2 linked regions of the Starkeya sp. ORNL1 genome follow. The protein of the gene in region 2 interacts with the protein of the main gene of each other region in a pairwise test. Links are inferred from orthologs where the notes say so. Each region holds a gene or a part of one and is shown on either strand. Other genes may lie near its edges.

Region 1 (4,203 bases), 750 kb from region 2 along the record:
GGCACAAGGCCGGGAATGACGCTCGTTCTTGCAATTGCGGGTCAGCCTCTCAGGATGACGTGGTTCCGGTATCCTTGATCGAGGTCATGGCCCCCGCCGCTGCCGCGGGAGACCTTCTCCGCACATGCAAGCGAGGAGATTGCCATGCCGAAGATGAAGGCCGCCATCTTTGTCGAGCCCGGGCGCATCGTGCTCGACGAGAAGCCTGTCCCCGACGTCGGCCCGCTCGACGCCCTGATCCGCGTCACCACCACCACGATCTGCGGCACCGACGTGCATATTCTCAAGGGCGAATATCCGGTGGCGAAGGGGCTCACCATCGGCCACGAGCCGGTCGGCATCATCGAGAAGCTGGGCTCGTCGGTGAGCGGCTATCGCGAAGGCCAGCGCGTCATTGTCGGCGCCATCACGCCGAGCGGGCATTCCTATGCCTGCCTGTGCGGCTGCGGCTCGCAGGACGGCGCCGGCACCAGGCACGGCTTCAAGGCCATGGGCGGCTGGAAGTTCGGCAACACCATAGACGGCACGCAGGCCGAATATGTGCTGGTGCCCGACGCGCTCGCCAATCTCTCGCCGGTGCCGGACCATCTCTCCGACGAGGAGGTGCTGATGTGTCCGGACATCATGTCGACCGGCTTCTCGGGCGCGGAGAGCGCGGAAATCCGCATCGGCGACACCGTGGCGGTGTTCGCGCTGGGGCCGATCGGGTTGTGCGCGGTGGCGGGTGCGAAGCTGAAGGGCGCCACCACCATCATCGGCGTCGACACGGTCCCCGAGCGGCTTGCCATCGCCAGGCGGCTCGGCGCCGACCATGTGGTCGACTTCCGCGCCGGCGATCCGGTGGAGCAGATCATGGCGCTGACCGATGGCCGCGGCGTCGATGCCTCGATCGAGGCGCTCGGCACGCAGCCGACCTTCGAGGCCGCGCTCAAGGTGCTGCGGCCCGGCGGCACGCTCTCCAGCCTCGGCGTCTATTCCGGCGACCTGACGATCCCGCTCGGCGCTTTCGCTGCCGGGCTCGGCGACCACAAGATCGTCACCACGCTCTGCCCCGGCGGCAAGGAGCGCATGCGACGGCTGATGGATGTGGTGGCGTCCGGCCGGGTCGACCTCAAGCCGCTGGTGACGCACCGCTTCAAGCTGGACGAGATCGAGGCCGCGTACGACCTGTTCGCGCATCAGCGCGACGGCGTGCTGAAGGTGGCCATCACGCCTTGAAGGTCCCCCTCCCCCTCGCGGGCCCGCGAGCGGGGGAGGCAAATACTGGTCAGGCCGCGTCGGAGGCGGCGGTGCCGGTCAATATGGCGTGAATGACGGAGGGGTCGCGTGTCATGCGCAGCTTGTTGGCGACCTCATGGTCGCGCAGCAGGCGGGCGATGCGGGCGAGCGCCTTCAGGTGGTCGGCGCCGGCCGCCTCGGGCGCCAGCAGCAGGAAGATGAGGTCCACCGGCTCGCCGTCCAGCGCCTCGAAATCGATCGGCCTGTCGAGCCGGGCGAAGATGCCGAACAGCCGGTCCATCTTGGCGAGCTTGCCGTGGGGGATGGCGATGCCGTTCCCCACCCCGGTGGAGCCGAGCCGCTCGCGCTGGTTCAGCGTTTCGAAGATCTCGCGCTCGTCGCGTTTCAGGAGCTCTGCGGCGCGAGCCGAGAGCTCCTGCAGCGCCTGCTTCTTGCTGCCGACCCGCAGCGCAGGGAAGACCGACGCCGTGGTCAGTATGTCATTGAGGGGCATGGGCGCTCACCAGGTGATCGGCGCCTTCGCGCCCGCGCGTGAAAGCGCCGCCGCCGGGCCGCTTAAGGCCCGTGGCGACGGCAGTGCTGAACATATGAGGGCTCAATTGATATCGTCCGTACGGGCGGCCGGGGGATCGACCCAGCCGACATGGCCGTCAGCGCGGCGATAGACGACATTGATGCGGCCATGCCCGGCATGGCGGAACACCAGCACCGAGCAGCCGGTGAAATCCAGCTCCAGCACCGCATCGCTGACCGCGAGGCTCGGCAGGCTGGTGGTGGCCTCCGCGACGACGGTGGGGCTCCAGCCTTCGAAGCCATCCACGTCGTGCTCGCCCGGCGCTTCCAGCACCGTCAGCGCCGCCAGTTCGTCCCTGGTCGGCGGACGCTCTCCGGTCGCGGTGGTGGCGCCTGCATGGCGTTTGAAGCGCTCCCGGTGGCGGCGCAATCGTGTCTCGATGCGCTCCACCGCGGCGTCCGCGCTGGAATACGGGTCCTGGGCATCGCCATGGGCCTGCAGCACCGTCCCGCTGTCGAGATGGAGCGCACAGTCCGAACGATATCCGGAACCTTCCCGCGCGACGGTCACGTGACCGGACCAGCCGCCATCGAAATATTTGCCCAAGGCATCGGCAATACGGTCGGAAACCCGTTGCCGCAATGCCTCGCCGACGTCGAGATTCTTACCCGAAACGCGCAGCGGCATCGTGACTCGTCCCTTATCTGGGCGAAGCCGCCTGCCGCCGTTACCGGCTTTTCATGCGGCGCCTCGCCCGAACCCCCAACTTGCCCGGCCGGCGCCTTTAACAGGTAGGAGCCGCGAGGGAATGTGTCAACGGACACAAAAAAGTCGACCTCTGAATACCCCCGGATCACCTGTTCAAAGCGGCCATTTGCCCGGCCCGGGCCGGTACCTAGCTCCCGGCGAGGCTCGCCAGTTTCTCGCGCCGGCGCTGTACCGACGAGGGAATCCGCATGGCTTCCCGATACTTGGCCACGGTGCGGCGGGCGATGTCGATGCCGGCCTCGCGCAGCCGCTGCACCAGCGTATCGTCGGAGAGCACGTCGTCGGCGCTCTCGGCATCGATCATCTGCTTGATGCGGAAGCGCACTGATTCGGCCGAATGCGCGGCGCCGCCATCAGCCGAGGCAATGGAGGACGAGAAGAAATATTTCATCTCGAAGATTCCGCGTGGCGTCGCCATGTATTTATTCGACGTCACGCGCGAGACGGTGGATTCGTGCATGCCGATGGCGTCGGCCACCATGCGCAGATTCAGCGGCCGCAAATGCTGCACGCCCAAAGTGAGGAACGCGTCCTGCTGGCGCGTGATCTCGGTGGCGACCTTCAGGATGGTGCGCGCCCGCTGGTCCAGCGAGCGGGTCAGCCAGGTCGCGGTCTGCATGCAGTCGGTGAGGAAGGCCTTCTCGCGATCGTTCCGCGTGGTCTTGTGGACCCGGGAATAATAGGCCTGGTTGACCAGCACGCGCGGCAAGGTGTCGGAGTTCAGCTCCACCAGCCAGGAACCATCCGGCGCGCCGCGCACGAACACATCCGGCACCACCGGCTGCACATGGCCGGAGCCGAAGGCGAGGCCGGGCTTGGGGTTCAGGCGGCGGATTTCCGCCACCATCTCGGCAAGGTCCTCGTCATCGACGCCGCACAGCCGTCGGAGCTGGCCGAAATCGCGTTTCGCCAGCAATTCCAGATTGTTAAGCAATGCCGCCATGGCCGGGTCGAAGCGGTTGCGCTCCCTCAGCTGGATGGCCAGGCACTCGGACAGCGTGCGCGCACCGATGCCGGGCGGATCGAAGCTGTGGATAAGTCCCAGGGCGGTGTCCATCGCCCCCACCGGGGCACCTAGCCGCTCCGCCACCTCGGCCAGATCGGCGGTGAGGTAGCCGGCCTCGTCGATGAGGTCGATGAGGTTATGGCCAATCAGCCGCAGCACCGGATCGGTGACGGCGAGCATAAGCTGGCGCTCCAGATGGTCGGCCAGCGTGGTCTCGGCAGGCACGAAGGCCTCGAGATTATAGCCGTCATCGTCTCGACCACCGGAGCCGACGCCGGCCCATTCCGAATAGGCCGCACTGTCGCTGGCGGTCGGCGTCGCGCTCTCGCGGCCGGAATCGTCGGGGAAGACATTCTCCAGGCCGGTGTCGAGCCGGTCGGCAATGGTCTGGCTGGATTCCAGCCGGTCTTCCATCCAGTCGGAGGCACGGACCTCGCCGTCGCCGTGCTGGGCGGCCGGCGGCTCATCGAGGCCGTGTTCGGGGTGGCCGTGTTCGCCGCCATGCTCGGCAACCGGCTCGTGCTCCGGCTCGGTCTGGCGCTCGAGCAGCGGATTGCGCTCGAGTTCGGCTTCCACATAGGCGACGAGGTCGAGATTGGAGAGTTGCAGCAGCTTGATGGCCTGCATCAGCTGCGGCGTCATCACCAGTGCCTGGGTCTGGCGGAATTCGAGGCGC
Region 2 (4,601 bases):
AGCACCTCCTTGCCGTCCATGTCCGGCAGGCCGAGATCAAGCACCACGATGTCCGGGCGGCGATTGACCACCATCGCCAATGCCTCGGTGCCGGTCTCGGCGCGCAGGCTCTCATAGCCGTTCGCGGCCAGCGCCGGGCCCATGAAGCGGTGGATGGCGGGCTCGTCATCGACGACGAGGACGCGGACCGGATGCATCGCCTACTCCTCCCCCGCCGGCGCCGGCGCAATGGGCAGCCGCAAGGCGACGCGGGTGCCGCTGCGCTGGCCGGGTGCCGGGCTTCGCGCAGACACGGCGCCGCCATGGGCTTCCACAATGCCCTTGGTGATGGCGAGGCCGAGGCCGGAGCCGCCCTCGGTGCCGCCGTTTCGCGCCGCGCGCACGAACTTCTCGAAGACGTGCGGGAGCGTCTCGGCCGGAATACCAGGTCCGTCGTCGGTCACCGCGATCACCATCTGGCCGTCGATCACCGTCGCCGACAGGCCGATGCGGGCATCGGTGCCGGCATAGCGCACCGCATTGCCGACCACATTGGCCAGCGCCTGGTCGAGCAGGCTCTGGTCGGCCTCGATCAAGGGCAGCTCGGGCGCAGCGGTGACCACGAACTTCTGCGGCGCGCCGCGCTTGCGGGCCGCCGCCACGGTGCGGTTCATCAGTTCGACCACGTCGATCCAGTCCTTGCGCATGTCGAGCGCTCCGGCCTCCAGCCGGGTCATGGAGAGCAGATTGCGCACCATCTGGTCGAGATGCTCGGCCTCTTCGCGCACATGCACCAGCAGGTCGCCGCGCTGCGCCTCGGGGATCTCGTTCCCATAGTCGATCAAGCTGGTCGCCGCGCCGAGGATGGAAGCGAGCGGGGTGCGGAAATCATGGCTGATGGAGGCGAGCAATATGTTGCGCACCCGCTCGGTCTCGGCCGCGGTGCGGGCATTGGTGACTTCGAGCGAGAGATTGGTGCGCACCAGCGCCGCAGCGGTCTGCTCAGCGAGCGTCGCCAGCAAGGTGTCGCTTTCGGCGTCCGGCGGCAGCGACGGCGGGCGTTCGATACCGATGACGCCGATGCGTCGATCCGCGGCCGGGCCGGCAAGCGGCAGGAAATACCAGGGCGCGCTGGGCAGCGTGGCGGTGCCGGCACCGGCCGGGTCGCCGTGGTCGAAGGTCCAGCGCGCGGCGGTCATCGAGGCGGTATCCAGCCGGTCCTCCGGCGGCCACGCGCTGGCGATGGCGATATCGCCGCCATTGGCGAGCAGGATCACGCTGGCGCGGCCGAGCGCGGCGTGCAGCTCGACCGCCGCGGCCTCGGCGACCGAGGCGCCATCCGGCAGCGCCGAGAGCTTGCGGGTGAACTCGTAGAGCCGGCGCGTCGCCCGCACCCGCTGCGCCGCCGCTCGGGCCTGCTCACGTGCCCGGCCGGCAATGGTCGAGATCAGCACCGCGACACCGAGGAAAATGACCAGCGCCAGCAATTCGTGCGGGCGCGCCACGGTGAAGGTGTCGACCGGCTCGATGAAGAAGAAATTATAGGCGAGGAAGGACAGCACCGAGGCGGAGATCGCCGGCCAGACCCCATAGCCGATCGCCGGTACCAGCACCGCCAGCAGATAGAGCATCGAGACGTTCGGCAAGGCGATGAATTCGGTCAGGCCAAGACCGGTGATGGTCGCCAGCGCGACGCAGAGCGCCCCGGCGACATAGCCGGTGATGGGCCCGGGGGATGGCAGGCGCCAGGTCCCGCGCCGGCCGGTGTCCGGCGCCTCGGCGGTGACGACATGGACCGCGACGCCGCTCGCCGCCTTCACCAGCGCATCCACCAGCGTGTGCCGCGGCCAGAAGTGCAAACGGCGGGGACGCGCCTTGCCGACGACGATCTGGGTGATGTTCTCGAAACGGGCGAAGCGCAGCAGCTCAGCGGCAATGTCGGAGGCGACCAGCGAATGGGTCTCCGCCCCGAGGCTGGAGGCGAGCCGCATGCCGGCCTCCAGCCGCGCCCGGTCGGCGGCGGAAAAGGTGCGGCCGGGGCGCTCCACCGTCACCGCGAACCAGGAGGCATCGAGCAGGTCCGCCAAGCGCTTCGCCTCGCGCACCACGCGCTCGGCGGCGACATCCGGACCGACGCAGACCAGCAGGCGCTCGCCGGCGGCCCACGGCCCTTCGATCGCCGAGCCCTGCATGCGCTCCAGCAGGTCGCTGTCGACCCGGGCGGCGACGCGTCGCAAGGCGAGCTCGCGCAGCGCGGTGAGGTTGCTCGGCTTGAAGAAGCTCTCCACCGCGCGGGTCGCGGTGTCCTCGACATAGACCTTGCCGTCGGCAAGGCGCTTGATCAGCTCGTCGGACGGCAGGTCGACCAGGATGATCTCGTCGGCCTTCTGCAGCGCCGTGTCCGGCACCGTCTCGCGCACCCGCACCCCGGTGATGCGCTGCACGACGTCGTTCAGGCTCTCGACATGCTGGATATTGAGCGTGGTCCAGACATCGATGCCGGCGGCGAGCAATTCCTGCACGTCCTGCCAGCGCTTGGGATGGCGGCTGCCGTCGATGTTGGAATGGGCGTATTCGTCGACCAGCAGCAGGCCGGGATGGCGGGCCAGCGCGGCCTCGAGATCGAATTCCGGCACCAGCCGGCCACGATAGGCAATGCCGGTGCGGGGCAGGACATCGAGGCCCTGCACCAGCGCCTCGGTCTCGGCGCGGCCATGGGTCTCGACGATGCCGACCACGACGTCTCGGCCGGCCGCCTTGGCGACACGGGCGGCGGAGAGCATCGAGAACGTCTTGCCGACGCCGGGGGCGGCGCCGAGGAAGATACGCAGCTTGCCGCGCGACTCCCGTTCCGCCGCTGCAAGCAGGGCGTCCGGCGAGGCACGCGGCGTCTCGTCTGAGCTCATGCCGCGGCCCGCATGGAACGGCGCTTCAAGCGCATGTGGTCAATGCCTGACCCATGATCGAAACAAGCGGGCGGCACGGCTTTCTTCTCCCTCTCCCCATTGGGGAGAGGGTTGGGGTGAGGGGTCTTCGCCGCTCCGCAATCGTGTCCCCCCTCACCGACCCGCTTCGCGGACCACCTCTCCCCATTGGGGAGAGGGAAGTCATTGGTCAGTCTCTCAGGAGCTCGGCGTGCTGTTCGCCCCTCCGGCCGGCGGGGTACCGGTCGGCCGGACGGCGATGTCGAGCGCGAGATTGAGTTCGAGCACATTGACGCGCGGATCACCAAAGACACCGAGCTGGCGTCCTTCTATGTGCGCCGTCACGAGATTGCGGACAAGCGCCTCGTCGACGCCGCGGGCCTTGGCGACGCGCGGTACCTGCGCCAGCGCATAGGCCGGCGAGATGTGCGGGTCGAGGCCGCTGCCCGAGGTGGTGATGGCGTCCGCCGGCAGCGGGTTGGCGATGCCGCTGGCGCGCATGGCGTCGCTATCCGCCTTCAGGCGGTCGGCCAGCTTGGCGCTGGTCGGACCGAGATTGGTGCCGGACGAGGCCGAGGCATCATAGCCGGTCCCCGCCGCCGAAGGCCGAGGGCGGAAGTATTCGTCCTTGGCGAAGTTCTGGCCGATCAGTTCGGAGCCGACGGGCTTGCCGTCGCGCTCGATGAGGCTGCCGCGCGCCTGGGCCGGGAAGATGGCTTCCGCCACCTCGGTCATGGCGAGCGGGTAGGCGATGCCGGTGATCAGCGTGAAGAGCACGATCATTCCGATCGCCGGGCGAAGAAATTCGAGCATGGTCCTATCCTCACGCAAGGCCGACGGCGGCGACGACGAGGTCAATGAGCTTGATGCCGACGAACGGCAGGATGATGCCGCCGACGCCGTAGATGAGCAGGTTGCGAGCGAGCACGGAGCCGGCCTCGCGAGCCTTGTATTCGACGCCGCGCAAGGCGAGCGGGATCAGCGCGATGATGATCAGCGCGTTGAAGATCACCGCGGAGAGGATCGCGCTCTGCGGCGAGTGCAGGCCCATCACGTTCAACAGGCCCAGTTCCGGGATCGCGGTGATGAACAGCGCCGGGATGATGGCGAAGTACTTCGCCACGTCGTTGGCGATGGAGAAGGTGGTCAGCGCGCCGCGCGTCATCAGCAATTGCTTGCCGATGCCGACGATCTCGATGAGCTTGGTCGGATCACTGTCGAGATCGACCATGTTGCCGGCCTCGCGGGCGGCCTGGGTGCCGGTCTGCATGGCGACGCCGACATCGGCCTGCGCCAGTGCGGGCGCGTCATTGGTGCCGTCGCCGCACATCGCCACCAGCCGACCCTGGCGCTGCTCGTTGCGGATGTAAGCCAGCTTGTCCTGCGGCGTGGCCTCGGCGATGAAATCGTCGACGCCGGCTTCGGAGGCGATGGCCGCGGCGGTGATCGGGTTGTCGCCGGTGACCATCACGGTGCGGATGCCCATGCGGCGCAATTCGGCGAAGCGCTCCTTGATGTCCGGCTTCACCACGTCCTTGAGGTGGATGACGCCGAGCAGCCGGTCATTCTCGACCAGGCCGAGCGGCGTGCCGCCCGAGCGCGAGATGCGCTCCACCGCGGCGCTGAAGACCGGGATCTCCGGCGCGGCGCGATCGGTGACGCTCATGACGAAGCGCTTCACCGCATCGATGGCGCCCT

What was found. The genes of interacting proteins can lie anywhere in the genome.
Region 1: the proteins of G3545_RS15365 (region 2) and ptsN interact in binary tests that used the Escherichia coli proteins (3 or more experiments, as listed by UniProt). The link is inferred for Starkeya sp. ORNL1 from one-to-one orthologs.

What each region holds. Positions count from the first base shown.
Region 1 is NZ_CP048834.1:2,480,160-2,484,362, forward strand. The notes cover bases 1-2,883. They hold ptsN (PTS IIA-like nitrogen regulatory protein PtsN), read right to left. Parts: upstream 1,733-2,883; coding sequence 1,268-1,732; downstream 1-1,267. Other genes in these bases: G3545_RS11945 (NAD(P)-dependent alcohol dehydrogenase), read left to right, coding at 145-1,218; raiA (ribosome-associated translation inhibitor RaiA), read right to left, coding at 1,835-2,440; rpoN (RNA polymerase factor sigma-54), read right to left, coding at 2,649-2,883. Also shown: more of rpoN, read right to left, coding at 2,884-4,203. UniProt on the Escherichia coli protein: Seems to have a role in regulating nitrogen assimilation.
Region 2 is NZ_CP048834.1:3,230,914-3,235,514, forward strand. Bases 1-3,281 are described here. They hold G3545_RS15365 (sensor histidine kinase KdpD), read right to left. Parts: upstream 2,886-3,281; coding sequence 201-2,885; downstream 1-200. Other genes in these bases: G3545_RS15360 (response regulator), read right to left, coding at 1-197; kdpC (potassium-transporting ATPase subunit KdpC), read right to left, coding at 3,102-3,281. In the rest of the region: more of kdpC, read right to left, coding at 3,282-3,716; potassium-transporting ATPase subunit KdpB, read right to left, coding at 3,727-4,601. UniProt on the Escherichia coli protein: Member of the two-component regulatory system KdpD/KdpE involved in the regulation of the kdp operon. KdpD may function as a membrane-associated protein kinase that phosphorylates KdpE in response to environmental signals.